Regions from separate parts of the Exiguobacterium sp. s21 genome, predicted to be linked through region 1. Evidence: riboswitches for the same ligand, from Rfam matches in the RefSeq annotation. Region 1 holds a riboswitch; each other region holds the start of a gene.

Region 1 (7,253 bases):
ATCCTTGGAACGCCATCACGTCTTTCTTGGAGATTGCCATCCCAGCCGGTGTTTACTTGGCACTTGGTGGTGTGACCGGTCTCGGCTTCTATTCTCAAGACTCGTTCCTGCCGCTCGCCGGTTTGATTCTGGCCATCATCTTGAACACGGTCGTGCAAAAGTATCAAGTCGGTTGGTGGTTCCGTGTCGATATCCCGGTCCGCGACTTTCTAAACATCGCGTTTTACACGTATATCGTCAGTCTCGTCTTCATTTTAGCAGCCTCGCTCTTCCGTGAGACGAACTTGCTTGTCGTCAGCAGTATCGCCGCCGCACTCACCTTCTTTATTAAGCGGCTCATCATCCAGAAAGGTCGGCAAGACGCCTTCAAATCGTTGATTGAACAATATGATGAGGCAAAAGAAGCCGTGTCGTTGTCGCAGAGCGAGGCGCAAGCCATCGAGGTGTTCCTCAGTCAATGTGAACGACTCAACGAGTACGACGAAGGGTTCGTTGAGTTCAAACTGTTCGACCGCACACTTTACTTTGATTTAAAGACGCGCCAGCCGATCGACCGTCACATCGTGTTCGATTTGCTCGATCACGCTTATCCGAACGAAGCCTCGGTCGAATATGAGATGCGCTTCGAATGGGACGCACCACTGTCGAACGAATTTGACGACGACTATCATAGTTTCATCTCGGTTCGGTCCGAGGAGATCGAAGGGATTCGCACGTGGCTCGTCATGACGGGTGAACACGTCTATGGGTATCCCCCGACCATCCAACGTGAAATCGTCAAACTTCTCAAGTCGTTCAACCGGACGATCAGCCGCTGCCATGAGCGCGACCGTCTTTACACGGAAAGTCGGACCGACAGCTTGACGCTCCTCGCCAATGCACGCGCGTTTTACGAATACGGGATTCAACAAATCTCGGACGGTTCGATGTATCCGATTTCGGTCGCGATGCTCGACATCGACTTTTTCAAAAAAATCAACGATGTGCACGGACATCAAGTCGGGGACAGTGTGCTCCAAGAGTTTGGACGGCGGATTCGCCAGGCACTCCGCACCGAAGATTTTGCCGCCCGTTACGGCGGTGAAGAGTTCATCTTGCTATTGAACCGTTGCGATGTCGAACAGGCAATCGAGATCGCCGAACGGATCCGGCAACAAATCGAGAACAAACCGTTCCACGTCGACGGGATCGATATCCCCGTCACCGCTTCGATCGGTGTCGACACGATTCAGGCGTTCGGTGACAAACGCCTCGACGATACGATTCGTAACGCTGACCGGGCCCTCTACGTCGGCGGGAAGTACGCCGGACGCAACCGCGTCGCCCATTACAATTTCTTAACGACCTGACTCACCCCCACGTTCACCGCGTGGGGGTTTGCTATTGACAAGCGGATTTGAAACAAGTACGTTAGGGAACGTGTCTTATAATTAAATATCACAACTTTTTTATCAAGAGAGACTGAGGGACTGGCCCAGTGACGTCTCGGCAGCGGGTAACCTGTGCCAAATCCAGCGAGCAGTCTGCTCGAAAGATGAAAAAAGTGTTTTCTTGTAGAGAGAGCCTTTTTTCAGAAGGCTCTCTTTTTATTTTATGAATGAGGTGAATCGATTGGAACAACCGACAGCTAACAAATGGGCACTATTGCCTTTGCTCGTCTTCCTCGTCTTCTTTATCGGGGCAGGCATCTACTATAACGACTTTTATAAATTCCCGGTCCTGATCGCGGCGTTGATCGCGGTCATCGTCGCGGCGATGATGACGAAAGGCAGCGTCACTCAGACGGTCGAGCGTGTCGCCCAAGGTGCGGGGAACCCCGGCATTTTAATCATGGTCTTCATCTTCTTGCTCGCCGGAGCGTTCTCGAGTGTCGCCGAAGCAATCGGCGCAATCGACGCGACCGTCAATGTGGCGCTGACATTTTTACCGTCCTCGCTTCTACTGAGCGGTTTATTCGTCATCGCGGCTTTCATCTCGATGGCGATGGGAACGTCGACGGGCACGATTGCGGCCCTCGCCCCGATCACGCTCGGTATCCACGAAGAAAGTGGCGTCAATATCGCTATCGCGGCGGCTGCCGTCGTCGGTGGTGCCATGTTCGGGGACAACTTGTCGTTCATCTCGGACACGACAATCGCTGCCGTCCGGACCCAGCGTACCAATATGCGTGACAAATTCCGAACCAACTTTTGGATTGTCCTCCCGGCCGCCCTTATCACAATCGTCCTCTTATCGGTGTTATCGAGTGGAGAATCGACTGTCGATGCAGCCGCGTTCGAATGGTATAAACTCATTCCATACCTCGCCGTCATCGCTCTCGCCTTGACCGGGTTGAACGTCATTCTCGTTTTGCTTGGCGGGATCGCCTTGACCGGCATCATCGGTTTGATCGATGGGAGTTTGGCTTTCACTTCATACGTCACGGCTATGGCAGACGGGATGATGGGTATGGCCGAGATTTCGCTCTTGACGCTCCTCATGGGCGGACTCGTCGGACTCATCTCACATAACGGCGGGCTCACTTACTTGCGTGACGCGCTCACGTCGCGGATTCAAAAACGTGCCGGTGCCGAATGGAGCACTGCCGGGCTCGTCAGCGCGACCAACGTCGCGACGGCGAACAACACGATCTCGGTTCTTGTGGCCGGTCCGCTCGCCGCCAATATCGCCGACACGTATGACATCGAGCGAAAGAAATCAGCGAGTGTGCTCGACATCTTCTCGTGTGGCGTCCAAGGCCTGTTGCCTTATGGGGCACAGTTGCTCATCGCCGCCGAATTGACGAATACGGCGTCACCAGCGCTCGTCCCGTATATGTTCTATCCATTCCTGCTCTTCATTTGCGGAGGGCTGGCCATCGTCTTTAACTTCCCGCGTTTCAAAAAGCGCGCCTAACCAAAACGACCCTTTGAAGCACTAGCTTCGAAGGGTCGTTTGACGTTTCGTTTCACGTTCACGTTGAAGTTGTTCGTTGCGTTTTTTGAAGGCGCGCCGCTTGAGCAATTCCTCGAGACCACGGCTGATCGCCCAAAGGATAAACAGTAACAGTCCAAGCATCGATAAGCGGAACGGACTTTGAATAAACTCTTCCCACTGGTCACCAATGACCGAAAAAATCAAGACGACAAGCAGTTTCCCGAACCCCGCCGCCATGATGAATGTCCGAAGCGGCATTTGAATGAGGGCGAGTAAGTATGTGATCAAACTGACCGGGATGAACGGGAGTGAATATAAAAACCCAAGCGAGATCGGGCTCATATGGTTGATGCGTTCCAGCCAATATACCCCTTGTTTATGTTTTTCGAGCCACCGTGTCATCGGTTTACGGAATACGTAACGGACGGCTGTAAAGACAAGAATCGTCCCTAGTAAACTACCGACCCAAGACAATAACGTCCCGAGCAAGAACCCATACGTGGCCGCGTTCGCCGAAATGATGAGGACGAGCGGAAGAAATGGAAAGATCGCCTCAAGGAACGGCGCCCCTAGTCCCGCCCATGGGCCTCCCGGAAGCTCTTGCAGCCATTCAATCAGTTGGATAATCCATTGTTGGAGTGATGTGAGCATATCAGTTTCCACCTTCGACTTTCATTAATACCTTTTACCCGATTTCGCTCAGGAAGACGCATCCCCCTGCACGCCAGTAAAAAAAATAAAAAGTATTTGCGAAATTTCGCTGTGATATCTATCATATAATATGGACTTGTGGTTGCAGGCAAGTCCGCTCGTCGAACGACACAACCCAACGTTCGTTTTCCTGCAAAAAACTGAACACAGGGGAGTAATAACATGGAAACAAAACCAATGCGGGTCTTGCTGTACTATAAGTACGTCAACATCGAAGACCCAGAAACGCTCACACAAGAGCACCTCAAGTATTGTAAGGACCTTGGCATCAAAGGACGGATCTTGATTTCTTCCGAAGGAATCAACGGAACGTGCTCTGGGACTTGGGAACAGACCGAGCAATACATGAACGACTTGAAAGCGAACCCGCTTTTCAGCGATATCGAGTTCAAAATCGATGAAGTCGAAGAGCATGCGTTCAAAAAAATCTTTGTCCGTCATAAGAAAGAGCTTGTGACGTGGCGCTTTGATGGTGAGTTCGACGTTCCTAAACAGCACGGTGCGTACCTCGAACCGGCAGAATGGAAAGAGATGATGAATCGCGACGATGTCGTCATCCTCGATGTTCGTAACAACTACGAGTACGATCTTGGTCACTTTAAAAATGCGATCAAAATCGACGTAGAGGCTTCTCGTTACATGCCAGATTGGCTCGAAGAGAACAAGGACCTCTACGAAGGGAAAACCTTACTCACGTACTGTACCGGAGGCGTCCGTTGCGAGAAATTTACCGCATATATGCGTGACCAAGGTCACGACAACATTTTCCACCTAAAAGGCGGCGTCGCCATGTACGGCAAAGACGAAGCCACGAAAGGCGAAGACTGGGAAGGTGAGCTTTACGTCTTTGACGAGCGCATCAACGTCCCGGTCAACACGGTCAACCCGTCCGTTGTTTCGGAGTGCATGCACTGCGGAACGAAGACGGTCCGCTACGTTAATTGTGCCAACCCGGTGTGTAATGCCCAACACTTCTGTTGTGAAGAGTGTGAACCGAAACAAATGCGTTCATGCTCGAAAGAGTGCCAGGAGCATCCACGTAACCGCTATATCATCGAGAATATCGCGGACAAACTTCAGGAGACTGAAGGCGTCGTCGGGTAACAAAAATCGACCAGAAAGCACTTCGAGCCTACGCTCGGGGTGCTTTTTTGACAGAAACTTTACGTCTAGTGCCTGAAAGAATCGGGTATAGTGTAGATACCATTGTCAGACAGGAAGTGAATCGATTGCTCTTTAACGAACCTTTACTCGCCGCCTTGCTCGCGTGGTTCATCGCCCAAGCGGCCAAGCTCGTAACCGAACTCATTAAAACACGAGATTTTGAACTTGAAATCATGTTTGCCTCAGGTGGGATGCCAAGTTCCCACTCCTCGACCGTCGTCGCATTGACGACCGTGATCGGGCGTATCGAAGGAATCGATTCCAGCATGTTCGCGCTCGCCCTGATTTTCGCGACGATTGTCATGTACGATGCGACCGGTGTCCGGCAAGCGGTCGGGTTTCAAGCCCGTTTGTTGAACGACTATTTCAAAGGCATCAAACATGAAACACCGATTTTAAATGAGTTGGTCGGTCACACCCCGTTCCAAGTCATCGTCGGTGCCCTGCTCGGTCTCGTCATCGGATTATTTTTCCCGATTTAAGCTGAATTTTAGAGGCATGTCGCCCCTTCTTCTCAAAACACTCTATCTTTTTGTGAACTTTCACAACAGAGACGGTATAGTGAGAGAGAGGAGGAATCGACATGCCTTTTTTGCAGAAATCTTATGAATCGCTCGATACGCTTGCCGAAGCAATCGGACAAGCGATTCGGGCCCCAATCACGATTGAAAATCGCCACCATCAGTTGCTCGCCTACAGCACCCACCCCGACTCGACCGACCCGGCCCGCATCGCGACCATCATCGGCCGTCGTGTGCCGGAAGCGGTCATCGAGGACTTATGGGAAAGTGGAATCCTGCAAGAAGTGATCGACCGAGACGAACCGGTCGTCATCCCAGCCCGGATGGCTGTCGGTTTAGGCGAACGTGCCGCTGTCGTTATCAAACAACAGGACGATGTGCTCGGTTATATTTGGAGCCTCGCCCGAACGACCCCGTTCTCGGAACAAGAGCTCACTGTGTTAAAAGAAGGCGCGAGCATCGCTAAAAAATTGCTCATGACCATCGCCATGCATGAGCGGCGCATCGATGCCGAGCTCGAGCGTTTCTTTTTAGAGGTGTTGGCCAGCCCCAATTTGTCGTCCGCTCATCGCGATCGTTTGAATGAACTCGCTCCGATTGCTGTCGCCAGCCGACTCACCATCATCGAGTGCAGCCAACCGATCACCCCACAGCTGGCGGAGCGATTGTTTTATGTTCTCGCGACCCAACAAGCGATCGAGGTCGTGCTGCACGCCATCGATGGTCAACAGCTCCTCGTCTGGCATTATATGAAATCGGAGTTAGCCGAGGAAGAGACGGCACTTTTGCAGTGGGCCAATCGCTTCGAGACACAGCTCCGAGAGAAATTCACGGAAGTCGATCCACGTTTAGGCGTCAGCCGTCGTTTCTTTGAGAGCGACACGCTGTATGCCGCGATGGAAGAAGCACGACAGGTCACGTCGCTTCGTCGGAAATTCCCCTATGAGCTTGCCGCGACGCACACGTTCGAACAAATTGGGATTTATCAGCTCGTCCCAGATCTCGCTCGCCGAATCGGGCTTCGGCTCGAAACGCATCCGACCATCGAGCGTTTGCAGGCATATGATGTCGCCCATCATACCGAGCTCGTCACGACGCTCGAGTGGTATTTCTATTTTGACGGGAACGTCAAACGCGTCGCCTCCCATCTTCACATCCACCCGAACACCGTGCTCTATCGGATTCGCCGCATCGAGGAACTGACGAATATTACGCAAGTCTCACTGCCCGAACGAGCCGCTGTTTACCTCGCCATCAAGGCAGGCCAATACCGACAAGATGATTGATGCCCGCTTTGTGATTTTTCACAAAGTGGGCATTGTCATTTTTAGAATCCATGCTAAAGACAGCGTTTTCGGATGGGTCTATACTAGAGGTGTGAACAAATTGTGTCAGTAGAGAGAAAGGGGAACTTTACATGAAAATCGGGGTATTGAAAGAAATCAAAAACAATGAAAACCGCGTCGCCTTGACGCCGATGGGTGCAGCCGTATTAACTGAGCTTGGACACGAGGTTCTCGTCGAGACGGAAGCCGGTGTCGGGAGCGGCTTCACGAACATGGAGTATGTCGATGCAGGGGCGACAATCGTCGACACAGCCGCAGACGTTTGGGGAAACGTCGAATTAGCGTTGAAAGTAAAAGAACCGCAACCGTCTGAATATCGTTATTTCCGTCCGGACTTGACGCTCTTCACCTACTTGCACTTGGCAGCCGAACCAGAACTCACGAAAGCACTCGTCGATTCAGGCGTGACGGCGATCGCTTACGAGACGGTTGAGATCGACCGCACGTTGCCGCTCCTCACGCCGATGAGCGAAGTGGCTGGACGGATGGCCGCTCAAATCGGGGCCCAAATCCTTGAAAAACCGCACGGTGGAAAAGGGATTCTCTTGTCAGGCTTGCCTGGCGTACCACGTGCGAACGTCACCGTCATCGGGGG
Region 2 (7,253 bases), on a different contig from region 1:
TCGACAGGTCGTTGTCGGCGTTGTACACTTTCACGTTGCCGCCGAACGATTCGACTTGTTCCGTCACCCCGTTGATATACTGCGACGAGAACGTCCCGATCGACATCTGCATGATCAGGGCAATATCGATATCTTTCGGAAGTGTGGCATTCGAGACCGAGACGGGTTTCGTCTCCGGCGTCTTCTCAGCCGGCTTCGATGGGGCCGCTTGTTCGTTCGTGCAACCGACGAGCGCCAAGACGAATGTGAATAGTAAAATTAATAGTTTTTTAGACATGAATTGTTCCCCCTACATGATGTGTGATGGCAGTCTCTGTCGGCTCGAACACACCCGCCTCGGTGATGAGTCCGGTGATGAGGTCCGGTGGGGTGACGTCGAACGCCGGATTGAAGACGGTGATGCCGACGGGTGCCGTCGGTTGACCACCGATATGTGTCACTTCTGACGGGTTCCGCTCCTCGATTTCAATCGTGTCATCCGCCGTCAAATCGAACGTCGAATGCGGCGCCGCGACATAGAACGGAATGCCGTAATGTTTGGCAAGGACGGCGAGCTGCAACGTCCCAATTTTATTGGCGACGTGACCCGTCCGTGTGATACGGTCAGCTCCAACGATGATGGCGTCGACTCGTTTTGACTGAATCGTCCAAGCCGCCATATTGTCGGTGATGAGCGTCACGTCGATATCGGCCCGGTCGAGTTCCCAGACAGTGAGGCGTGCCCCTTGCAGGAGCGGCCGCGTCTCACAGGCGAAGACGTTGAAAGATACGCCCTGTTCTTTTCCGACGTAAAACGGCGCGAGCGCTGTGCCGTATCGCGATGTCGCGATGGCACCGGCGTTGCAGATTGTCAACACGTTCCCCCCGGCCGGCAACACCGTCAGCGCATGCTCGCCGATGGCCCGATATGTATCGACGTCCCGGTCGTACAAAGCGATGGCGCGGCGTTTGATTTCCTCGGCAATCGCCTCAAAGTCGTCCCCGACATTTAAATCAAGGAGCGATTCGATCACGTTTTGCAGATTGACCGCCGTCGGTCTTGTCGCAATCAAGCGGCGTCCAACGAGGTCGAGTCGACGGGTGAAGTCCGGGTCGTCGACTAACCGGCCTGCCTCTTTGGCGAGGACGAACGCCCCGAAGTACGCGATGGCCGGGGCACCACGGACTTGGAGCGTCTCGATGGCATGTTCTGCCTGTTCGAGCGTCTCGATTGTCACGTAACGCTCTTCATGTGGTAACAACGTCTGATCCAATAGGATGAGTTCGTCCGTTTGCGAATTAAAGCGGATGTTTTGGACCGTCATACGCGCACCCCCGACAAAAGCGTCACCAAGTCGTCAATCGATTCGACGCTGTGGCGTTCTTTAATGAGCGCCGTCCCGAGGGCAAGCGCGTCACGTTTTCGTTCGAGCCGCGTCGCTTCCGGCAACGTCTCGAGATCGGCGACACCGGCGAGTCCGACGGCACGGCGAATGAGTTCGCAACCGGCATAGCCGATCGTGTCGCTGAAGATTGTCCGCAACAATTCGTCGACGAAACCGTCCGTATTGAACGGCTCGACGGCTCGCTCAAAGTTGGCCCGGAACGTCTTCTCGAACGTCTCCCACACCGTCAAGACGTCCGTGAAACGTTCGAAGCGTTTGAGCGGGTCATGGAACGTCGACAGCGTCAAATGGGCGATAATTTGGCCCAAATCAAAGCCGAACGGTCCGTAAAATGCGAACTCTGGATCGATGATTTTCGTCTCTTGTTGAGTCGCGAAGATGCTGCCTGTATGTAGGTCACCGTGCAGAAGCGCCTCATGTTTCGTGACAAATCCGACTTTCAGTTTCGTCACCTCGACCTTGAGCGCCTGGTCTTGCCAGAGGCGTTCGACATCTTCTCGAAGCGCCGCCTCGATGTTGTTCGACTCCGCGTCTTTGAACGGGTCGGTGAAGATGAGCTTCTCGGTGATGTCACACAGTTCCGGGTTGTAATAGTCACGTTCAATCCGCTTCTTCGCGATCGGGCCGGCCGCATAATCCGACGTCGCGAACAGCGTCTCGCCTAAAAATTCACCGACATGACGCGCGAGTTCCGGATAGCTCTCCCCTTTCAAATAACCGGTGCGGACAATCTCATAATCAGACAGATCTTCTAAAATCGTGTAGGCGAGCGTCCGGTCGCTACCGAGGACGTCCGGGACGAAACGCGGCGCCACGTTCGCAAACTCACGGAGTGCCAACTGTTCAATCCATGCCCGTTCGAGTGTAAGCGGCCAGCTCTCACCGACGACTTTAGCGTATGGGAGCGCCTGTTTGACGATTAGGCGCTGTTCGCCTTGGCGAATCCGAAACACGAGATTCAAATTGCCGTCCCCGATTTCCTCACACTCGGCGATTCCGTCTTGCAAGTATCCTAATTGACGGACGTGCTCGACAACAGACTGTTCTGTAAATGGTTGATATGACATGATGTTTTCCCCTTCCTGTACGTTGCCCACAAAAAAAGCCCCTTTCTCCGCGAGAAAGAGGCACAGCCAAAATGGTTGTTCCTCTCATCTGTCAGACATTCGTCTGGTGGATGTAGCACCGTGCCTAATGGTCGGTTGCTGCGGCGTCATCGGGCCAATTCCCTCTGCCAACTCGCGATAAGAGTGGTTTATTCGATTCGGTGAACTTATGTGATGAATATTACGGACTCGACGTCACAATTGTCAACGTCCTTTTCTCCGTGCCACTCGTCTTTTTTTGTGCATATATGGAAACAACTTCCCAAAATATTTTTTTGGAAAAAAAGGAATTGACGACGTGACGAATCTGTGTAAAAATTCAATTAAATTTCACAACTTCAAATCACATTCTTATCAAGAGCAGACGGAGGGACGAGCCCGATGATGTCGCAGCAACCGACCAGAGATGGCACGGTGCTAATTCTTGCAGCGAAAGCTGAGAGATAAGAGTTCATTTTTTATGATGACCTCTTGCCTCGGCATGGGGTCATTTTTTGTTTGCCTGGAAGGAGGAACCATATGAGTATCACTGCCACATATGAAATCAAACGAACGGATGCGGTCGCAAGCATTGCCGACAAAATCACCCTCGAGCTGACCGTCGGCACATGGACCGAGCTGCGTCATTTAGAGCAAGAGCAGTTACAGGCGTACCGGGGTGAGGTCGTATCGACCACCCATACTGAGACGACGAGCCGGTTCACGATCCGCTATCCGTTACATAATGTCAGCCCTGACTTTTCATCCATCTTGACGACGACGTTCGGGAAACTATCCCTCGACGATTCGATTCGGTTAATCGATTTGACGTTGCCCGAAACGCTCGCCCCTCATTTCAAAGGCGCCAAGTTCGGCGTCGACGGGATTCGCGAGTTGCTCGGTGTCCATGACCGTCCGCTCGTCATGAGCATCTTCAAAGGCGTCATCGGGCGTGACCTCGCGTTTCTCGAGCAGCAACTCCGCGATCAGTTCGCCGGCGGCATCGATATCGTCAAAGACGACGAGATTTTATACGACAATCCGCTCACGCCGTCGCTCGAACGGGCCCGGATCGGAGCGGCCGTCATTCAAGCGCACTTTGAGGCGACCGGGAAACGTGTCCTCTACGCCATCACGCTGAGCGGCCCTGTGTTCGGTCTTCGCGACCAGGCGCTCCGGCTGATCGAGGCCGGTGCGACGGCGCTCCTATTCAACGTCTATACGTACGGTCTTGACGCACTGCGCGAACTTGCGAACGACCCAGACATCCGTGTGCCGATTTTGGCCCACCCGGCCTTTGCCGGCGCCTTGACCGGGTCCATCAGTCATTCGCTCTTACTCGGTAAACTCCCACGTCTCGCCGGGGCCGATTTGACGCTCTTCCCGTCTCCATACGGTTCGCTCGCGACACCACGGGACGAGGCGTTCGCGATTCGTGACTTGAGCGCCGAACCGCATTGGTCGAAACCAATTTTACCGGTCCCGTCAGCCGGGATTCATCCGGGGCTTGTCGCCGATATCATTCGTGATTTCGGGACGGAGGTCGTCATCAACGCCGGCGGTGGCATTCATGGTCACCCGGACGGTGCAGCCGCCGGGGCCCGTGCTTTCCGCCAAGCCATCACTCACGTCCTCGGTCCCACCGAAGGACAGACGGACGAACTCGATACCGCGTTAAAGGCGTGGGCGTCACGATGACGGTCCACATCCTGTGCGACTTCGATGGGACGATCACGGCGGAAGACAATATCATCGCGTTGATGAAGGCATTCGCCCCGCCGGCTTGGGTCGAGTTGAAAGATGCGGTCCTCGAACAACGGATTTCCATTCGCTCCGGTGTCGGTCAAATGTTTCAACTATTGCCGAGCGAGGCCGCCCCGGACTACCGCGATTATTTGTTGGAGCGGATCACGCTCCGCCAAGGGTTCCCATCATTTTTAGAACAGGTTCGGGCGCACGGTTGGAAGTTTGACGTCGTCAGCGGCGGGATGGACTTCTTCGTCCAGCCGGTCTTAGATGGTCACGTCGCCCCTGAGCACATCTACTGTAACGTCGCCGACTTCTCCGACGAGACGGTAACCGTCACGTGGCCGCACGCTTGTGACGAACAGTGTACGAACGATTGCGGCTGTTGCAAGCCGACGATTGCCCGCCGTATCGTCAATCCGAGTGACCGCTTAATCATCATCGGCGACTCGGTGACCGACTTCGAGGTCGCGAAGCGTGCCGACTTCGTCTACGCCCGGGGTCAACTCATCACGCTCTGCGAAGACGCAGGCATCCGTTACGCCCCGTTCGAGACGTTCGACGACATCACCCATCACTTGAAGGAGGTGGCCGTATGAGCCTTACGGCACGTTGGCTTGAACTGGCCGAGATTAAAGACGAACTCGCCGCCCGCGACTGGTTCCCCGGAACGAGTGGGAATTTGGCGATTCGCGTCTCTGACGACCCGCTCGAATTTCTCGTCACGGCGAGTGGACGCGATAAACGGAAACGAACGCCAGACGACTTTGTTCATGTCGATGCGGGCGGACGCTTAATCGGCGAACAGACAGGAAAACCATCCGCCGAGACGCTGCTACATGTCGAAGTGTTCAATCGGACGGATGCGACGTGTTCGCTCCATGTCCATACGGTCGACAATAATGTCATCTCCGAGCTCCATGCCGCCACCGGCGAAGTCGTCTTCACCGGTCAAGAAATCATCAAAGCGCTCGGCTTCTGGGACGAGGATGCGGTCGTCCGCGTACCGATTATCGAGAACCATGCGGACATTCCGACTCTTGCGGCCGCTTTCGCCCCTCACATTCACGCAAACGCCGGTGCCGTCCTCATTCGCAATCACGGCATCACCGTCTGGGGCGAGACCCCGGCCGCGGCCAAACGCTATTTAGAGGCTTACGAGTTCTTGTTCAGCTATACATTAAAACTACGCGCCCTAGGCGTCCATTCATAAGGAGGAACCAACCATGGCAACTGTCTATTTCCAACAAACCGAAGAGCGTTACGTCGATCAAACTGAAGTGAGCGCCTTTTTAGAGTCTCGCGGGATTTTATATGAGCAGTGGGACATCACGAAGCTACCGGAAAACCTGCAAGAGAACTATCAGTTGACGGACGAGGACAAACAAGCGATCTTGTCGACGTTCCGTGACGAGATTCGTGATGTATCGGAGCGCCGCGGCTATGAGACGGCAGACGTCATCTCATTGTCAGACGCGACGCCGAACTTGGACGAATTGCTCGTCAACTTCCAAAAGGAGCACCATCATACGGATGACGAGGTCCGCTTCATCGTCAGCGGCCATGGCATCTTCGCCATCGATGACGCCGAGCGTGGCTACTTCAACATCGAGCTCAACCCCGGCGACCTCATCTCGGTGCCGGTGAACACGCGCCACTACTTCACGCTCCAAGACGACCGCAAAGTCGTCGCCGTCCGCATCTTCGTGACGACAGAGGGCTGGGTGCCGATTTACGAGAAACAGGACGTGACTGCATAAAAAATGAGGTTAGGAAATAACTAGACAATTTGAAAAGTTTTTAACAAAAAGAGGCCACCTGGACGAATGATTCGTTCCAGATTGCCTCTTTTATCGATTTACGCAGTCATGTCCCAGTTACAAAAACACACTACATTATCTGTTTTTTGATTTCCTCAAAATTATATTAATATTTCTTGTAATATTTTTTGGTCACATTGTAGTATCGAAGCACAAAAATCAACTTTAACCCACCAATGTGGATTGGACTTTTCATTTATATACGTTATCTTTACGTGAACGTCTGCATCGTTGTCAATTAACATACAAATATACTTACTATAGTATCTTGGTACATATCCTAATTTAGTTCCATGCTGTGTGTAAATTGCTATAGCCCAGGAATCATGTTGATTCCCTGGTTCCTTTTCCAATATCAATGGAGTATCATAGTTAATCTTCTTCTCAAACTGATGAAGATTATTTTGATGTCGCATACCTTGAATGTAAAAGCTTGTTTGGATTTCACTCTCTTGTTTCGTAATGGGCTCTTCTAATGAATAAGTATCATTAGCTATCTTGCCACGAGTAGCTTTTAGGATATCCATTTTGTCTGCAGCTTCGTCTAATCCCAGATCACGTAAAATCATAATATAATCATGTCGATTTTTAGATGGGATGCGTCGATCGAAGGCTGTAAAAAGATTTATTGATTTATACACTTCATCTAAATTCGGGAATAGTGGGTGAGGTTTGTATCCATGGTTTATTGCTTCTTTAAAAGATAAAGAATTGTGATTATAGCTAAAGATGTATCCTGTCTCATCATGAATTAAAGTACCAACATGAAAACAAGATCGAGTATCTCTGTCTTGCCAAATAACATTTAGCTTTTTATTTTGGTATGACAAACCTCATCCCTCCCTCTCTCTAAATAAGTTAACCAATATTTCGTTTCTTTCTGCTATTACTTGATTTAACCACTTTTTCTGAGCAATTGACAAGCAGGAGTTCTCTTCAAGTCGCTTTGAGAATTGATTATAATCAAAGTTTTCAATTCGGCCAATAAAATCACTAATTTCTAAAAGAAAGTTTTTGTGTAAAAAAGAATACAAATCTATCATTTTTACTTGATCCTTTTCACACAAACCAAACTTTACCTTTGTATTTCTATAGTACTTCTTTCGTTTGACCTCATCTTCCAAATAACTTTCAAGTTTGTCATCTTCAAAGCGAAATCCTAACGAAGCTCCATTGTCATACAGTGGAGACATCATCACTCCTTCTTCAGTGTAAAG
Region 3 (7,253 bases), on a different contig from region 1:
AGAGCTTGACGGGTCACCGCTCGCACGCGAGAAGATGCTTCTATCGAACATGAAGAAAATCAACTTGATGATTGCCGGAACGGCCGTCCAGAAATATCAGCAAAACCTCCAGAACGAGCAAGAGATTCTCGCGAAGATCGCCGACATCATCAGCGCCATCTATGCACTCGAGGCGGCCATCGCGCGGACGGAGAAAGCCATCGCCCGCACAGGCGTAGAGAAGAACCAACAGAAAATCCGCTACACGGAAATCTTCGCCGAGCAAGTGTTCAAGCAAGTCGAACTCATGGCGAAAGAAGTGTTGTATGCGGCCGCATCAGGTGACGAGCAGCGCATGCTCTTGTCAGCGATGAAGAAGTTCAGCCGCTACCAGCCGATCAACGTCATCGGTACGAAGCGCGAAGTCGCTGCGAGCCTCATCAAAGCGAACAAGTTCATCGTATAAGCAAGCGAGAGAAAGGGTGGACCGGACGCGGTCGGCCCTTTCTTTTTGCTGTCTGCAGACCGTACAATGGATGCAGGAGGGGATATGGATGAGACGAGATGATTTGTTAGAGCGGATGGATGCAATCGGCCGCTCGGTCGCCGAACATGAGGGGACACTCATGCTGCTCGCGCTCGGGTCGATCGGACTTGAGACGGACCGGCTCGACGACTATTCGGACCTCGATTTCTTTTTAATCGTCGAGGACGGGCATAAGGCCCGCTTCATCGACAACTTGGATTGGCTCGCGGTCGAGCCGTTGGTGTATCAATTCCAAAACACGAGAGACGGGCATAAGGTCATGTATGCGGACGGCATCTATGCCGAGTTCGCCGTGTTCGAGATTGTAGAGATGCCTGGCATCGCCTATACGCCGGGACGTGTCGTCTGGCAGCGTGACGAGGCGCTCGACACGTTCGCGACGCCAAAGGTTGTCACACGCCCTGCAGACGCTGCACACCGCTACGAGGAGGCGCTGACGAACCTATACGTCGGACTGCTTCGGGAACGTCGCGGCGAACAACTCGCCGGCTTCGAACTGATTCAAGTCGCAGCCGTCAACAACGTGTTGATTGCTTATGGAGAAACGAGCGACCCGTTCAACCCGACACGGCGGGTCGAGGTGACGCATCCCGAGCTCGTCGCACGTCTCCCGGAGTGGGTTCCCGGTTACGGCAAATCGGTCGAGGCGGCCGCGGCCATCCTTCGCCACATCGAGGCGAAGCACCCGGTCAATCCGACGCTCAAGCGAGAGATTGTGCGCTTGCTTCAGGCGTGAAGGGTTGAAGCGGAATATGCTACAGTTATGAAAGAGGTGATGAATATGGTGACACTATACGGTTATCCGCCGTGCAGTACGTGTAAAAAAGCAGAGAAGTGGTTGAAAGAGAACGGCGTCGACTATACATACGTCCATATCGTCGAGGCGACACCGTCGAAAGACGAGTTGGCCGAACTGTGGAAACAGTCGGGTCTGCCGCTCAAAAAGTTCTTCAATACGAGCGGGCAAGTGTATCGGAACGAAGGCATCAAGGATAAGCTACCAAATCTATCAGAAGACGAACAACTCGAGCTTCTTGCGAGCAATGGTATGCTTTTGAAGCGCCCAATCGTGACAGATGGTCAAAAATCAACTGTCGGATTTTCAGAAAAGTCGTTTACAGACGTTTGGGGCGAAGTGCTATAATACTCGTGTGAGTCTAATTCATTTGAGGGGGAAGTTAAGATGAGCAAAGTACCTGCCAATCTACGTTATTCAAAAGAGCACGAATGGGTTGAAGTGAACGGAAGCGTCGCCCGCATCGGAATCACGGATTTCGCACAAAGCGAACTAGGGGATATCGTCTTTGTCGAACTTCCTGAAGTCGGTGGCACGATCTTACTCGACGAGCCGTTCGGTTCGGTCGAATCGGTCAAAACCGTATCGGAGCTTTACGCACCGATCTCTGGGAAAATCACAGCGGTGAACGAATCACTCGCCGATTCACCAGAACTCGTCAACGAAGCACCTTTCGAAGGCGCTTGGATGATTGAAGTCGAGTTGAACGACGCGTCGGACGTCGACAAGCTCATGTCAGCCGAAGAATACGAAGCGATGATTCAAGGCTAAACAAAACCCGGTTTCTCTTTACGAGAAGCCGGGTCTTTTTGATTAATCGAAGTCGAGGCGGTAATGATCAGGCTCGATGAGCGACGTCCGGTTGAACAGACGATAGAACAGCACGCCGAGTGCGATCGGGATGAGACCGAACAACACGACGACGAGCATGACGTTCCAGAGTGCGAAGCCACCCGGCATCAAATGCAAGGCGTTGACCGGACCGATGAGACCGGAGACGCCGAAACCGGCACTAATCGGTGTGCCTTCGATCCGAAGGATGCCTGCGAGTGCTCCGAGGATGGCCGCATTGGCGAGTACCGGCAACATCATGATCGGACGACGGACGAAGTTCGCCATTTGAATCTTTGGTGACCCGAGGAAGTGGGCGATCGACGTTCCGGTCGCGTTCATCTGCCAGCCGGCGATGGCGAGACCGAAGCCGGCGGCGACGACGCCGAGGTTGGCGGCACCTGCCGCTACACCAGACAAGCTGATGGCCGTGGCGATCCCGACCGTCGAGATTGGCGAGACGATGATGAGCGAGAACGCCATCGCGATCAACATGCCCATGACGATCGGCTGTAGTTCCGTCATCGTCATGATGATTGTTCCGACGTACGTCGTGATCTGTGAGATATACGTGAGCAGGAACGCGCCGATCCCTCCGGCGACGACGATGACCGTCATCGGCAAGACGAGCACCGTGTATGTCTTCAAGCGTGGTGACAACTGCATGACGAGGAACGTCGCAAGCGCTGCCGTCACACCGGCCGTGATGACGTCACCGATGCCGGCCATGAGGAACGCGCCTTCCTCGATGCGGATGGCGCCGCTCCCGACCTGGGTCGCGATGCCGATCGTCCCGGCCTCGAGCGCCGAGCGTCCGAATTGCATGGCGACGGCAACACCGATGATGACCGGTAACAGGCGCATCGCGATCGTCGTCGCATCTAAGATGAATTGCAAGGACGGAACATACGGCAAGATGGCTTTCGTTAATTCACCGAGCAATGCGCTCGGGATGAGGGCGATGAGGATGGCAAGACTGAGGCCGTTCAAGACGTTCATTAAAAATTGTTTTCCGGTAAGCTTCTCTTCCGTCATTGGGGATTCACCTGTCCTTTTCTACTGGTTTGCTGTTATGTACAAAAGCGATAAAGTTATTGACCATACTATGCCTCTTTCAGCTAAGCGTCAACAGGAAATATTGAAATGTTCAGAATTTTCCAATTGAGCACAACTTTTGAACCGAGCGGTCCGCATTCATATACTTATAAAAGAGGTGAGAACAATGATGACTGACGGATTGTTATATATATACGCCCCGATGTGTGGTACATGCGCCGTGGCCGAGCGAATGCTCTCGGTCGTCGAGGCGGTCGACCCAGAATTGAAGATCGAAAAGCGTGATGCCAACTTCATCCCGAACGAGCTCGAGGCGTATCAAGTGATGAGCGTCCCGGCGCTCTTAAAGCTGGAGAATGGCCAAGTTCGCGATCGGTTATACGCATTCCAAAACGTCCAGCACGTCCTATCTTTCGTTAAGTGAGATAGGATGATGAGAATAATCTGAAAATTTTAAATAATCAGTTGACACAGAAAGTTCACGAATGATATATTCATTACAACATCTTACTTGAACACAACATAGGACGAGATTTTCCCGTCATCAAGACGTTTTCGAACAACCGTTGCATGAGCTTACGCGATTTCAGGTGGACCTTCCCTTCGATTGTCCCCCAAAAAAATCAAGCGTCGGGGCACCGGTCGCGTAATTGCATGGTCCGTTCGAAGACCGAGTGATGGTCGGGTCAAAATCCCCCATATAAGGATGAATGCTCTGATCGGGCAAAAGGGGTTCATCTATGGGTTGTCCTTCAGTGACTCAAGGTGCTACGTTCTGTGCCATCCTCGGATGGCACCTTTTTTTATTTTTTCGCATAAAATAGTTTGACATAAAAATAATATGTCGCTATGATAAGGCTAATCGAATACGCAACCACTCTTATCAAGAGAGGCTGAGGGACTGGCCCTATGACGCCCAGCAACCGCGGAGCAATCCGAAATGGTGCTAATTCCAGCAAGGTATTTACCTTGGAAGATGAGAGCAATCGTTGTCCGTACGATAAAGTACGCACGTTTGCTCAAACGTGCGTACTTTTTTGTTGTCAGGAGGGAAATGGATTGATTCAATTACGCAATGTAGCCAAATGGTTCGACACGAAGAACGGTCGGGTCCAGGCGGTCGATGATGTGTCGCTTACAATCGATCGCGGCGAAATTTTTGGGATAATCGGATATTCGGGGGCAGGGAAGTCGACGCTCATCCGTCTGCTCAATCGACTCGAGTCACCGTCAACCGGTGAAATCGTTGTCGCTGGCAGCGAGCTGACAAAACTCACACCGAAGGAACTACGCGGGGTACGTAAAAACGTCTCGATGGTGTTCCAACACTTCAACTTGTTATGGTCGCGCACAGTTGCTGAGAATATCAGCTTCCCGCTCGAGCTCATCGGGGTACCGGCGAGCGAGCGCAAACGCCGCGTCCAAGAACTCGTCGAACTCGTCGGCCTCGCCGGACGAGAAGACAGCTATCCGTCACAACTATCGGGCGGCCAAAAGCAGCGAGTTGGGATTGCCCGTGCGCTCGCTACGAATCCAGAAGTGCTCCTCTGCGATGAAGCGACGAGCGCCCTCGACCCGAAGACGACGGATTCGATTCTCGAACTGCTCGTCAGCATCAACAAGAAGCTCGGATTGACGATCGTCCTCATCACGCATGAGATGCACGTCATCCAAAAGATTTGTCACCGCGTCGCCGTCATGGAGGCCGGGAAGGTTGTCGAGACCGGACAAGTCGCCGACGTGTTCCAACATCCGGAACAGCCGATCACGAAAGAATTCGTCAAACAGATCGGCGCGGTCGATGACATGTCGCTCACGTTCGAGCACTTGAAAGCCCGTTATCCGAGCGGTCAAATCGTCAAGCTCAAATTCTTGAACGAGACGGCCGAACAACCGATTCTGTCGGAAGTGTTGAAGCAACATGACATCGGCTTCAACATCATCGGCGGCAACGTGACGCAGTCACAAGTCGGTGCCCTCGGGACATTATTCATCCAATTGATCGGAGAGCCGGCTGAAGTCGAGCGGGCCATCGCCTCAATCCGATCGCAGGCAGTGGAAGTGGAGGTAGAAAGCGATGTTTCCTAATGTAGATTGGCAAGTCATGTTAGAACAGACGTGGGAGACGCTCTATATGACGCTCGTCGCCGGAGCCGCAACGTTCGTCATCGGTCTCGCCCTCGGGATGCTCTTATACGTCACGAACGAGCCGCTCATGATGAAGAATCGTCCGATTTACACGGTCATCAGCGCGGTCGTCAACATCTTCCGGTCGATCCCGTTCATCATTTTGATTATCTTGCTCATCCCGTTCACGTTACTCGTCGTCGGGACGATGCTAGGGTCGACGGCAGCACTGCCGGCACTCATCATCGGTGCGGCCCCGTTCTATGCGCGGATGGTCGAGCTCGCGCTTCGCGAAGTCGACCGCGGTGTCATCGAGGCGGCTGAATCGATGGGCGCGACAAAATGGCAGATCGTCTATAAAGTATTGTTCCCTGAAGCGTTGCCGGCCATCGTGTCAGGCATCACGGTCACGATCGTCGCAATCGTCGGTTACACGGCGATGGCAGGGGTCGTCGGCGGCGGGGGACTCGGGAACTTGGCGTTCCTCGAAGGGTTCCAACGTTCACAAAGTGACGTCACGTTCGTCGCGACCGTCTTAATCTTGGTCATCGTCTTCGTCATCCAGTTCATCGGCGATCGACTCGTATCTGTAATCGATAAGCGTTCCGCTTAATCAAATAGAAAATTTGGAGGGGTTTTATAATGAAATCATGGAAAACAGTACTCGGTTTAACGGCAGCTTCAGCACTCACGATTCTCGCGGCTTGCGGCGGCGGGGATTCAGAATCAGGTTCGGGCGATGACAAGACGCTCGTCGTCGGCGCGTCAAACGTCCCGCACGCTGAGATTTTAGAGCATGTCCAAGACGAATACGAAGAGAAGGGCTATACGCTCGAAATCAAGAAGTTCCAAGACTACGTCCTCCCGAACAAGACGCTCGCAGACGGAGAGTTGGACGCGAACTACTTCCAACATCAACCGTACCTCGAGTCGCAAATGGCTGAAAACAAAGACTACAAATTCGCTTCAGCCGGCGGCGTCCACATCGAGCCAATCGGTGTGTACTCGCAAGACTACGCATCACTCGATGAGCTTCCAGACGGCGCGGAAATCATCATGAGCTCGTCGGTCGCTGACCACGGACGAATCCTCACGATGCTCCAATCAGAAGGCTTGCTCACGCTCGCGGAAGGCAAAACAGTAGACGCGACGGTGTCAGACATCGTCGACAACCCGAAAAACTTGAAATTCAAGACAGACGTCGAAGCGGCACTTCTCCCGCAAGCGTTCAACAACGGTGAAGGGGACGCGGTCCTCATCAACACGAACTACGCGATCGATGCCGGCCTCAACCCGCTCGAAGACGCGATCGCTCTCGAAGGCGAAGATTCACCTTACGTCAACTTGATCGTCACACGTGAAGGCGACGAAGATGACGAGCGCGTCAAGGCACTCCTCGAAGTCCTCACGTCAGAAGAGACACAACAGTGGATCTTGGATGAGTACAAAGGTGCAGTCGTACCGGTCAAACAATAATCTCGTCCAGGCCCGGGTGATCCCGGGCCTTTTTTGTTTGCAGTGGTTTTGGTTCACCAATAGAAGTACACTACATATATGTAGAAAAAGGGGGGATTCGGATGAACATACGACAGATTCATCCGCTGACGCTGGGCGTCTTGTTCGGTACGTTTTTTGCCCGGCTGTCGACATTTTTTGTTATGCCATTTTTTGCGATATATTTGGCGACGCTCGGTTTCTCGGCGAGCGTGATCGGGACGGTGTTCGCCATCTCGGCGCTATCGGGGTTGTTCATGAGCTTTTTCGGGGGGACGCTGTCTGACCGTTACGGGCGCAAACAGTTGATGCTAATCGGTATCGTCTTGAACGCCTTGACATTCACGGGCTTCGCACTCGTGACGGAATTGTTTTGGTTTTATATGTTCTCGGTACTCATGGGTGTGTCGCGGTCGTTCCTCG
Region 4 (7,253 bases), on a different contig from region 1:
GAAGACAAAGGCTATGAGGTACGTCAACATATCGCCAACCGGTTGAGCGATGTCGGCTTCAACATCGAAGCGGTCCACCATGAAGTGGCACCAGCCCAGCACGAGATCGGCATCAAGTACGATGACGCGTTGCATACGGCCGACAACATCCAGTTCTTCAAAGAAATCGTCACGTTGGCAGCCCAAGAGAAAAACGCGAAAGTGTCGTTCTTGCCGAAACCGCTCCGCGACGTGAACGGTTCGGGAATGCACCTCAACATCTCGGTCTGGAAGAACGACAAGGACGGCAATCCGACGGTCAACGCGTTCGAAGAGCCGGAGTCGGATTACGGCCTGTCGGTCACAGCCCGTCATTTCATCGAAGGCATCTTGAAGCATGCCCGTGCGACGGCCATCTTCACGAACCCGCTCCCAGAGTCATATGAACGTCTCGTTCCAGGCTTCGAGGCACCGGTCAACATCTGTTGGAGCCCGTCGAACCGCAGTTCGATGATTCGAATCCCGGCGTCACGCGGCAGTGCGACACGCGTCGAAGTCCGTAACCCAGACCCGAGCGCCAACCCATATCTCGCCCTCGCGGCCCTGATTTACGCTGGACTCGAAGGGATTGAGCAACAGCTTGAGCCGTCATCACCGAACGAGGACGACTTGTTTGAGTACTCGGCCAAACAAATCGAGAGTCAAGGCATCTCGTCACTCCCGGCGACCTTCCATGAGTCGATTCAATCGCTCAAGTCGGACCGGTTCCACGATTACTTCAACTATGACTTGATCGACCGCTACTTGTCGCTCATCCAAGTCCGTAAATAAGCAAAGCATACAAAAGCCCATTCCTCGGCCGAGGAATGGGCTTTTACGATTAATGAATGCCGCGCATATACTTTTTGATGACCGGGGCGAGTGCGAACAGGATCAGACTGAGGACGATGGCCGCGCCACCGATAATCCCGAAGTAAAGCATCTCGTTCTCCGGTGAATAGAAACGGACGAGTTGAGCGTTGATCCCTTGCGCCGCAGCGTTCGACAAGAACCAGAGCGACATCGTCTGGGCCGAGAAAGCGGCCGGGGCGAGTTTCGTCGTCGCCGACAGACCGACCGGCGACAGGCTGAGCTCACCGAGCACGACGATGAAGTAGCTAAGGACGAGCCAGAGCGGGTTGACGAGCGTGTCCGGGCCTCCGAAATAGGCCGGGAGCAAGATCACCAAGAAACTTAACCCTGCGAACAAGATCCCGAACGCGAATTTCGTCGGGATGCTCGGCGCACGGTCACCGAGTCGGACCCAAAGCCATGCGAACACCGGTGCGAGCATGATGATGAACAGCGGGTTGAGCGACTGGAACCAGGCCGGTGAGAGCGTGATCCCTAAAAATTCAAGATCGGTCCGCTTATCGGCATAGCTGGCCAAAATCGTCGCCCCTTGCTCTTGAATCGCCCAGAACATGACCGAGGCGATGAAGAGCGGGATGTAGGCGATGATCCGTGACCGTTCGACTTCCGTCGTTTTCGGACTGCGATACATGATAATGAAGTAAATCGTCGGAATGGCGATCCCGAACACACCGACGAGGCCGATGAACGTGTTGATCGTGAACAAACCTTGCGGGATGAGCACGGCCAACAGGCCACCGATGAGGATGACCGCGATCGTCGTATACTTGATCGCGTTTCTCTTCTCAGACGGCGTCAACGGGTTCGGCACATATGAACCGGCAAGACCAAGGTTGCCTTTCTTCGTGACGAGGAAGACGACGAGACCGATGAACATCCCGACCGCGGCGAGTGCGAAGCCCCAATGGAAGCCGTAGCTCTTTTGGACTCCACCGACAATCAAAGGTGAAATGAAGGCACCGAGGTTGATCCCCATATAGAAGATGCTGAACCCGGCGTCACGACGACGGTCCGTCTCGTGATACAGGTCACCGACGATGCTTGAAACGTTCGGTTTCAACAAGCCCGTACCGATGACAATCAGTGCCATCGAGATGAACAAGAACGTCAGGCTGCCTGGAATCGACAAGACGATATGCCCGAGCATGATGAACACGCCGCCAAAGAAGACGGCCCGAGACGTCCCGAAGACACGGTCGGCGAGCCATCCCCCAATGACCCCCGACATGTAGACGAGTGCGCCGTATACCGACATGATTGACAAGGCGACATTCTGGTCGAGACCGAGACCGCCCTCAGATACCTCGTAGTACATGTAGAACACGAGGATGGCGCGCATCCCGTAATACGAGAACCGTTCCCAAAACTCAGTGAAGAATAGCGTGAACAAGCCTTTAGGCTGTCCGAAAAAACCTTTTTGTGGCACGCTGTCCACAATTTTCTGTTTATCGATCCTTTCCATGAAAGATCCCTCCTTAACCGTATCATCATAAAAAAGAATCATTATGTTTGTAAAGAATAAACGAATGAAAAATTCAAAATTTAATGATATTCGAACGAAATAAAAAATCACACTAAACGACTAGGTTCAGTGCGGTTTTATAAGTCAAGCTGTCTTTTGTTTCGCTTCGGCTGCGCTGACGCGGCGTCCAAGTTGCCAATAGATGAGTCCCGACACGCAACTGGCCGCCCCGACGAGGATCAACGCGATATGTCCGGCGCGTTGGTCGAAGAACAGGCTTGCCATGATCGGTGCGGTCACCCCGCCGATCAACCATTGGATGCTGGCGGCCCCGTTGTAGGCACCGCGCATATTCTCCGGAGCGATCAAGGCGATGAACGTCTGTTGGACCGGGGACATGATCATCTCGCCGAGCGTATAGAAGGCGTACACCGCGAGCAAGACGCTGACGAGAACGAGGTACGGTGTCCCGAGTGAATAGAGGAGACGCGGCATGACGGCGATCAGAATCATGCCGACCCCGAAGATGGTCGCCCCGGCGAGCATGACGTTGCCGAACGACTTGCGGCCGAGTTTCGAAGCGATCGGAAACTGGAACAACACGACCATGATGCCGTTCAAGGCGAGCATATAGGCGAACGGGTTCTCACGATCGGTGTACGATGGCATCGACTCTCTCAAGAAGAGGGGCAGCATGCTCTCAATGAGCGAGAAGCCCATCGAGATGAAGACACCGGCAAAGATGAACACGAGGAACACCTTGTCATTGTAGAACACGCGCAGGACATCCCGGTTCGATGGCGTGTCGACATCGGTCGTCTCTGGGAGTGACTCCCGGATGAAGCGACCGAGGACGAGTGCGTACAAGACGAAGACGAGAGCGGCCGAGTAGAAGATATACTGCCGGTCGATAAAGAGGACGGCACTCCCGAGGAGCGGGCCGAATGCAGCCCCGATATTGTGCCCCATCCGCAACAGCCCGAACGCCTCGTTCATCTGTTCGGGCTCGGTCACATCGGCTACCATCGCGCTTGCGGCCGGGTGGAACAATGAGTTCGTCAAACCGAGCATGGCGTTCAAGAGAAGGAGCGGCCAAAACGTTTCGGCGAAGGCGAAACCGACGAGGGCGAGGGCGTCGCCGAGAATGGCAGCCATCATGATCGGTTTGCGGCCATACAGGTCTGCGAGCCGTCCACCGACGACCGATCCGATGAGCGCCATGATCGGTCCGGTCGCCATGATGACCCCGACCTGGATATAACTGTCGAGCTTGTCGCTATAGTAGAGGACGAGGAACGGTGCGATCATGAACATCATGACACCGGTGATCGTCTCTCCGAGGAAGCGGATCCAAATGTTACGGTCGAGCTGTTTGAGTGATTGAATCATTAAGGTCACCTGCTTTAGTTGATAGAATAAGAAAAGGGACGCAGCATGCACAAAGGCATACGCGTCCCTACGATCTTAGGCATGCCTCGGAAGGCAGGCGACATCACGGATTCAAATCACGGAGAGGCGCCTGCCGGTCTATATGAACTTGGACGTGCGAGCGTTGAATGACTGACATCGGTACCTCTCCTTTCTGCATTGGACTGTCTTCTCTTCAAGATTATGATATTTCCGTGAAATGTGTCAACATAAATCGTCAATGTGTCATAATAATTCGTTCAAATTCTTTCGGCTGAGCCGGTAGTCGATCAACCGAGAGAACACGACTTGAATCATCGCCGTGACCGGGACACTGATGAACATCCCGACGAGACCGAACAGGCTACCTCCGATGATGATCGACGTGATGACCCAAAACGGGGTGATGCCAACGCTGTCGCCGAGAATCTTCGGGCCGAGCCAAAGTCCGTCGAATTGTTGCAACAAGAAGATGAACAAGAGGACGATGAGCGCCGTGAACGGGTCATAGAAGTAAGTGATGATGAACGCCGGGATCATCCCGAGCAGCGGTCCGACGTACGGGATGAAGTTCAAGACACCGACGATGACGCCGAGCAGAAGCGCGTATGGCGCCCCGATGATCAACAGACCGGCGACGGCCAGCACCCCGATGATGAGGCAGTCGAGCGACTTCCCGATGATATAGCGTTTGAAGATATAATCCATCTCTTGGAAGATGTCGATCGTCGTCTTGGCTGACGCGACCGGGAACATCGCATACAACAGCCGCTTGAACATGCGGGCAAAAACCTCTTTGTCTTTCAACAGATAGATTGAGATGACGATCCCAATCAAGAAATTGATGAGCGTCATCGTGAAGCTCGACACGTAGCTGACCGACGACAAGACTGCGGTCTCGACCCAGCCCGAGTAACGTTCCTCGAAGCGGCTGAAATCGATAGCTTGGGCGATCGTCGCGTTGTACTCTTTCAAGTACGTGTTCAACTGGGCGAGGAACCCGTCAATCTGTCGGATGTAGAACGGAAGCTCTTCGATGAGTGAGGCCACACTCGAGTAGATGCGCGGGAGCAATGTCACAGCGGAGATGACAAGAATCCCGATGAAGACGATATAAACGATCAGCAAACCTTGATAGCGTTTTAATTGAAACCGTTCTTCTATATAGGACAGGACGGTATTCAGGAGCAGCGCGATGGTAATTCCCATGATAATCGGCGTCAGCAACTGGAACGTGTAGTGCAACACACTAGAAATCGTGTCCGGTTCACTGATGACTTTCCATAGGACGAGCAGAATCAATCCGATCACGCTCAACTTCCAAATCAATTGACGATTTAATTCCAAAGGTCCATCCCCTCATCTTTTAAATTTTGTAGAATAACGTTCACTTTGTACTATGACCTTTTTTTATCGGGATTCAATAGGCCACACCCATTTTCGAAAAAGGATTGACAAGATTGGTAACGTTTGGTTAACTAAGTGACATATTACAAAAAGACAAATCGCATATAAAAACACTTTCTATCAAGAGAAGCGGAGGGACTGGCCCGATGAAGCTTCAGCAACAGATTGTTCCAATACTGTGCTAATTCCAGCAAGGTGACCTTGAGAGATGGAAAGGTGGTTGTTTGAATACGTCCGTATCTCGACACCCCTTTCCACGGAAAGGGGTGTTTTTTGCATAGGAGGACTATTCATGACTGACAGACGCTCACACTTACTTAAAACTTTACCACCCCAACATTTTGTCGGACTCGCCGATGAAGTCGCAGCACTTGAACAGTCCGGTCGCGATATCATCAGACTCGGTCAAGGGACGCCGGATTTGCCAACGCCCGCCCCAATCTGCGACGCACTTCAGACGGCGCTCCTTGATGCCTCGACCCATCAATACGGTCCGTTCCGCGGTCAGGCCCGTCTGAAACAAGCGGTGGCGACGTTTTACTTGAATGAGTACGGCGTCGAAGTCGATCCCGAGACGGAAGTCGCGATCCTCATCGGTTCCAAGTCCGGACTCATCACGTTGCCGCAATGTGTGCTCGAGCCAGGGGACGGGATCTTGCTACCGAATCCCGGCTATCCTGATTACATCTCGGGGGCACGACTCGCCGGTGCCGTCGTCCGTGACCTCGTCCTCCGGGAAGAGAACGGCTTCTTGCCGGACTATGAGACGCTCGATACGCAAGATGCAAGACTCATGTATTTGAACTACCCGAGCAATCCGACCGGAGCCGTCGCCTCACCCGCTTTCTTTGACGATACCGTCCGTTTCGCCCGGGAGCGGGACTTGATGGTCGTCCACGATTTCGCATACGGCAGCATCGGATTCGATGGCCACGTCCCGCCTAGCTTTCTGCAGGCGGAAGGGGCGAAAGAAGTCGGCATCGAGGTATATACGATGTCGAAAGCGTTCAACATGTCCGGTTGGCGCGTCGCCTTCGCCGTCGGGAACGCGGACATCATCGAGGCGATCAACACGTATCAGGACCACGTCCACGTCAGCGTGTTCTCGGCCATCCAGGCGGCGGCTGTCGTTGCGCTCGAGGCGCCCCGTACCATTCGCGATGACTTGGCACGACTGTACGAGGCACGGCGTGATCGCCTGATCGACGGGTTGAACCGGGCCGGCTGGGCCGTCGAACCGCCGGAAGGCTCGTTCTTCGTCTGGGCGAAAGTGCCCGAGGGTGATGCCAAGTCGTTCTCGCGGAAACTGCTGCATGAAGCCGGTGTCGCCGTCACCCCGGGCTATTTCTTCGGTTCGGAAGGGAACGGATACGTCCGCTTCGGTCTCGTCTCACCGGAACCGAAGATTGACGAGGCCGTCGAACGAATCGAGCGGTTGTTTGCCGCCTATGAGGAGGTGCGCGCATGATTCGTCAGGCCGTCCTTGAATATGACCACGCCGATGACGCGCTCGACCGTCTGGATGACTTAGTCGACGGCCGACGTGCCCACGTCCTGCACGGTCAGAACGGGTATGACGTCGTCCGAGCCATCTTTCCGGCCATCGCGGACTATCCGGCAACAAAATTCAGCGGGGAGTGCACGGACTCGGAAGTCAAACGGCTCAAACCGTTGGACGCCGACGTGTTAATCGCCGTCGGAGGCGGCAAGCTCGTCGACACGGCCAAACTCGTCGCCTATCAACAGAACGTGCCGCTCATCGTCGTCCCGACACTCACCTCGAACTGTGCGGCGTTCACGCCTCTCAGCGTCGTCTATCGGGAGGACGGGAGCTACGACCGCTACGACATGTTCCGCGTCGTCATCGAACGGGTCATCGTTGACTCACGGGTCATCTCGCGCTCACCATATGAATACTTTCGGGCCGGTGTCATCGACACGGTCGCGAAGTTTTACGAGGCCCGTTATTTGAGTGGTGACAGCTCAGCTGACGCCGGCGTCAACACCGGACTCGTCTTGGCCGAGCAGTGCGGGCGTCTCGTCGAACTTGAATTGAGCGAGCACGCTTTTGAGTCGTATAGTGACG

What was found. A riboswitch is a leader RNA that binds a small molecule or an ion and turns the genes downstream of it on or off. The one in region 1 is predicted to bind S-adenosylmethionine.
Region 2: linked by a shared signal. The riboswitch ahead of mtnK (S-methyl-5-thioribose kinase) and the one ahead of KNP06_RS07065 (Na+/H+ antiporter NhaC family protein) in region 1 are both predicted to bind S-adenosylmethionine.
Region 3: linked by a shared signal. The riboswitch ahead of KNP06_RS00195 (methionine ABC transporter ATP-binding protein) and the one ahead of KNP06_RS07065 (Na+/H+ antiporter NhaC family protein) in region 1 are both predicted to bind S-adenosylmethionine.
Region 4: linked by a shared signal. The riboswitch ahead of KNP06_RS08600 (aminotransferase class I/II-fold pyridoxal phosphate-dependent enzyme) and the one ahead of KNP06_RS07065 (Na+/H+ antiporter NhaC family protein) in region 1 are both predicted to bind S-adenosylmethionine.

What each region holds. Positions count from the first base shown of each region.
Region 1 is NZ_JACSLF010000004.1:187,881-195,133, reverse strand. Features, by position in the region: gene KNP06_RS07070 (GGDEF domain-containing protein) at 1-1,349, shown strand, start outside; SAM riboswitch class I at 1,446-1,541, shown strand; gene KNP06_RS07065 (Na+/H+ antiporter NhaC family protein) at 1,594-2,895, shown strand; gene KNP06_RS07060 (TVP38/TMEM64 family protein) at 2,917-3,567, opposite strand; gene trhO (oxygen-dependent tRNA uridine(34) hydroxylase TrhO) at 3,790-4,731, shown strand; gene KNP06_RS07050 (divergent PAP2 family protein) at 4,848-5,273, shown strand; gene KNP06_RS07045 (PucR family transcriptional regulator) at 5,375-6,598, shown strand; gene ald (alanine dehydrogenase) at 6,730-7,253, shown strand, end outside.
Region 2 is NZ_JACSLF010000003.1:119,353-126,605, forward strand. Features, by position in the region: gene KNP06_RS05180 (sugar ABC transporter substrate-binding protein) at 1-277, opposite strand, end outside; gene mtnA (S-methyl-5-thioribose-1-phosphate isomerase) at 270-1,304, opposite strand; gene mtnK (S-methyl-5-thioribose kinase) at 1,301-2,452, opposite strand; SAM riboswitch class I at 2,534-2,636, opposite strand; SAM riboswitch class I at 2,840-2,941, shown strand; gene KNP06_RS05195 (2,3-diketo-5-methylthiopentyl-1-phosphate enolase) at 3,011-4,168, shown strand; gene KNP06_RS05200 (2-hydroxy-3-keto-5-methylthiopentenyl-1-phosphate phosphatase) at 4,165-4,815, shown strand; gene KNP06_RS05205 (methylthioribulose 1-phosphate dehydratase) at 4,812-5,429, shown strand; gene KNP06_RS05210 (1,2-dihydroxy-3-keto-5-methylthiopentene dioxygenase) at 5,443-5,976, shown strand; gene KNP06_RS05215 (HIRAN domain-containing protein) at 6,138-6,866, opposite strand; gene KNP06_RS05220 (HipA domain-containing protein) at 6,870-7,253, opposite strand, start outside.
Region 3 is NZ_JACSLF010000001.1:33,348-40,600, reverse strand. Features, by position in the region: gene KNP06_RS00225 (acyl-CoA dehydrogenase family protein) at 1-445, shown strand, start outside; gene KNP06_RS00220 (hypothetical protein) at 534-1,262, shown strand; gene KNP06_RS00215 (arsenate reductase family protein) at 1,308-1,670, shown strand; gene gcvH (glycine cleavage system protein GcvH) at 1,710-2,093, shown strand; gene KNP06_RS00205 (PTS sugar transporter subunit IIC) at 2,136-3,188, opposite strand; gene KNP06_RS00200 (thioredoxin family protein) at 3,376-3,633, shown strand; SAM riboswitch class I at 4,087-4,192, shown strand; gene KNP06_RS00195 (methionine ABC transporter ATP-binding protein) at 4,269-5,297, shown strand; gene KNP06_RS00190 (methionine ABC transporter permease) at 5,287-5,949, shown strand; gene KNP06_RS00185 (MetQ/NlpA family ABC transporter substrate-binding protein) at 5,979-6,812, shown strand; gene KNP06_RS00180 (MDR family MFS transporter) at 6,914-7,253, shown strand, end outside.
Region 4 is NZ_JACSLF010000006.1:39,106-46,358, reverse strand. Features, by position in the region: gene KNP06_RS08620 (glutamine synthetase family protein) at 1-810, shown strand, start outside; gene KNP06_RS08615 (peptide MFS transporter) at 860-2,353, opposite strand; gene KNP06_RS08610 (MDR family MFS transporter) at 2,498-3,742, opposite strand; gene KNP06_RS08605 (AI-2E family transporter) at 4,007-5,107, opposite strand; SAM riboswitch class I at 5,282-5,382, shown strand; gene KNP06_RS08600 (aminotransferase class I/II-fold pyridoxal phosphate-dependent enzyme) at 5,460-6,635, shown strand; gene KNP06_RS08595 (iron-containing alcohol dehydrogenase family protein) at 6,632-7,253, shown strand, end outside.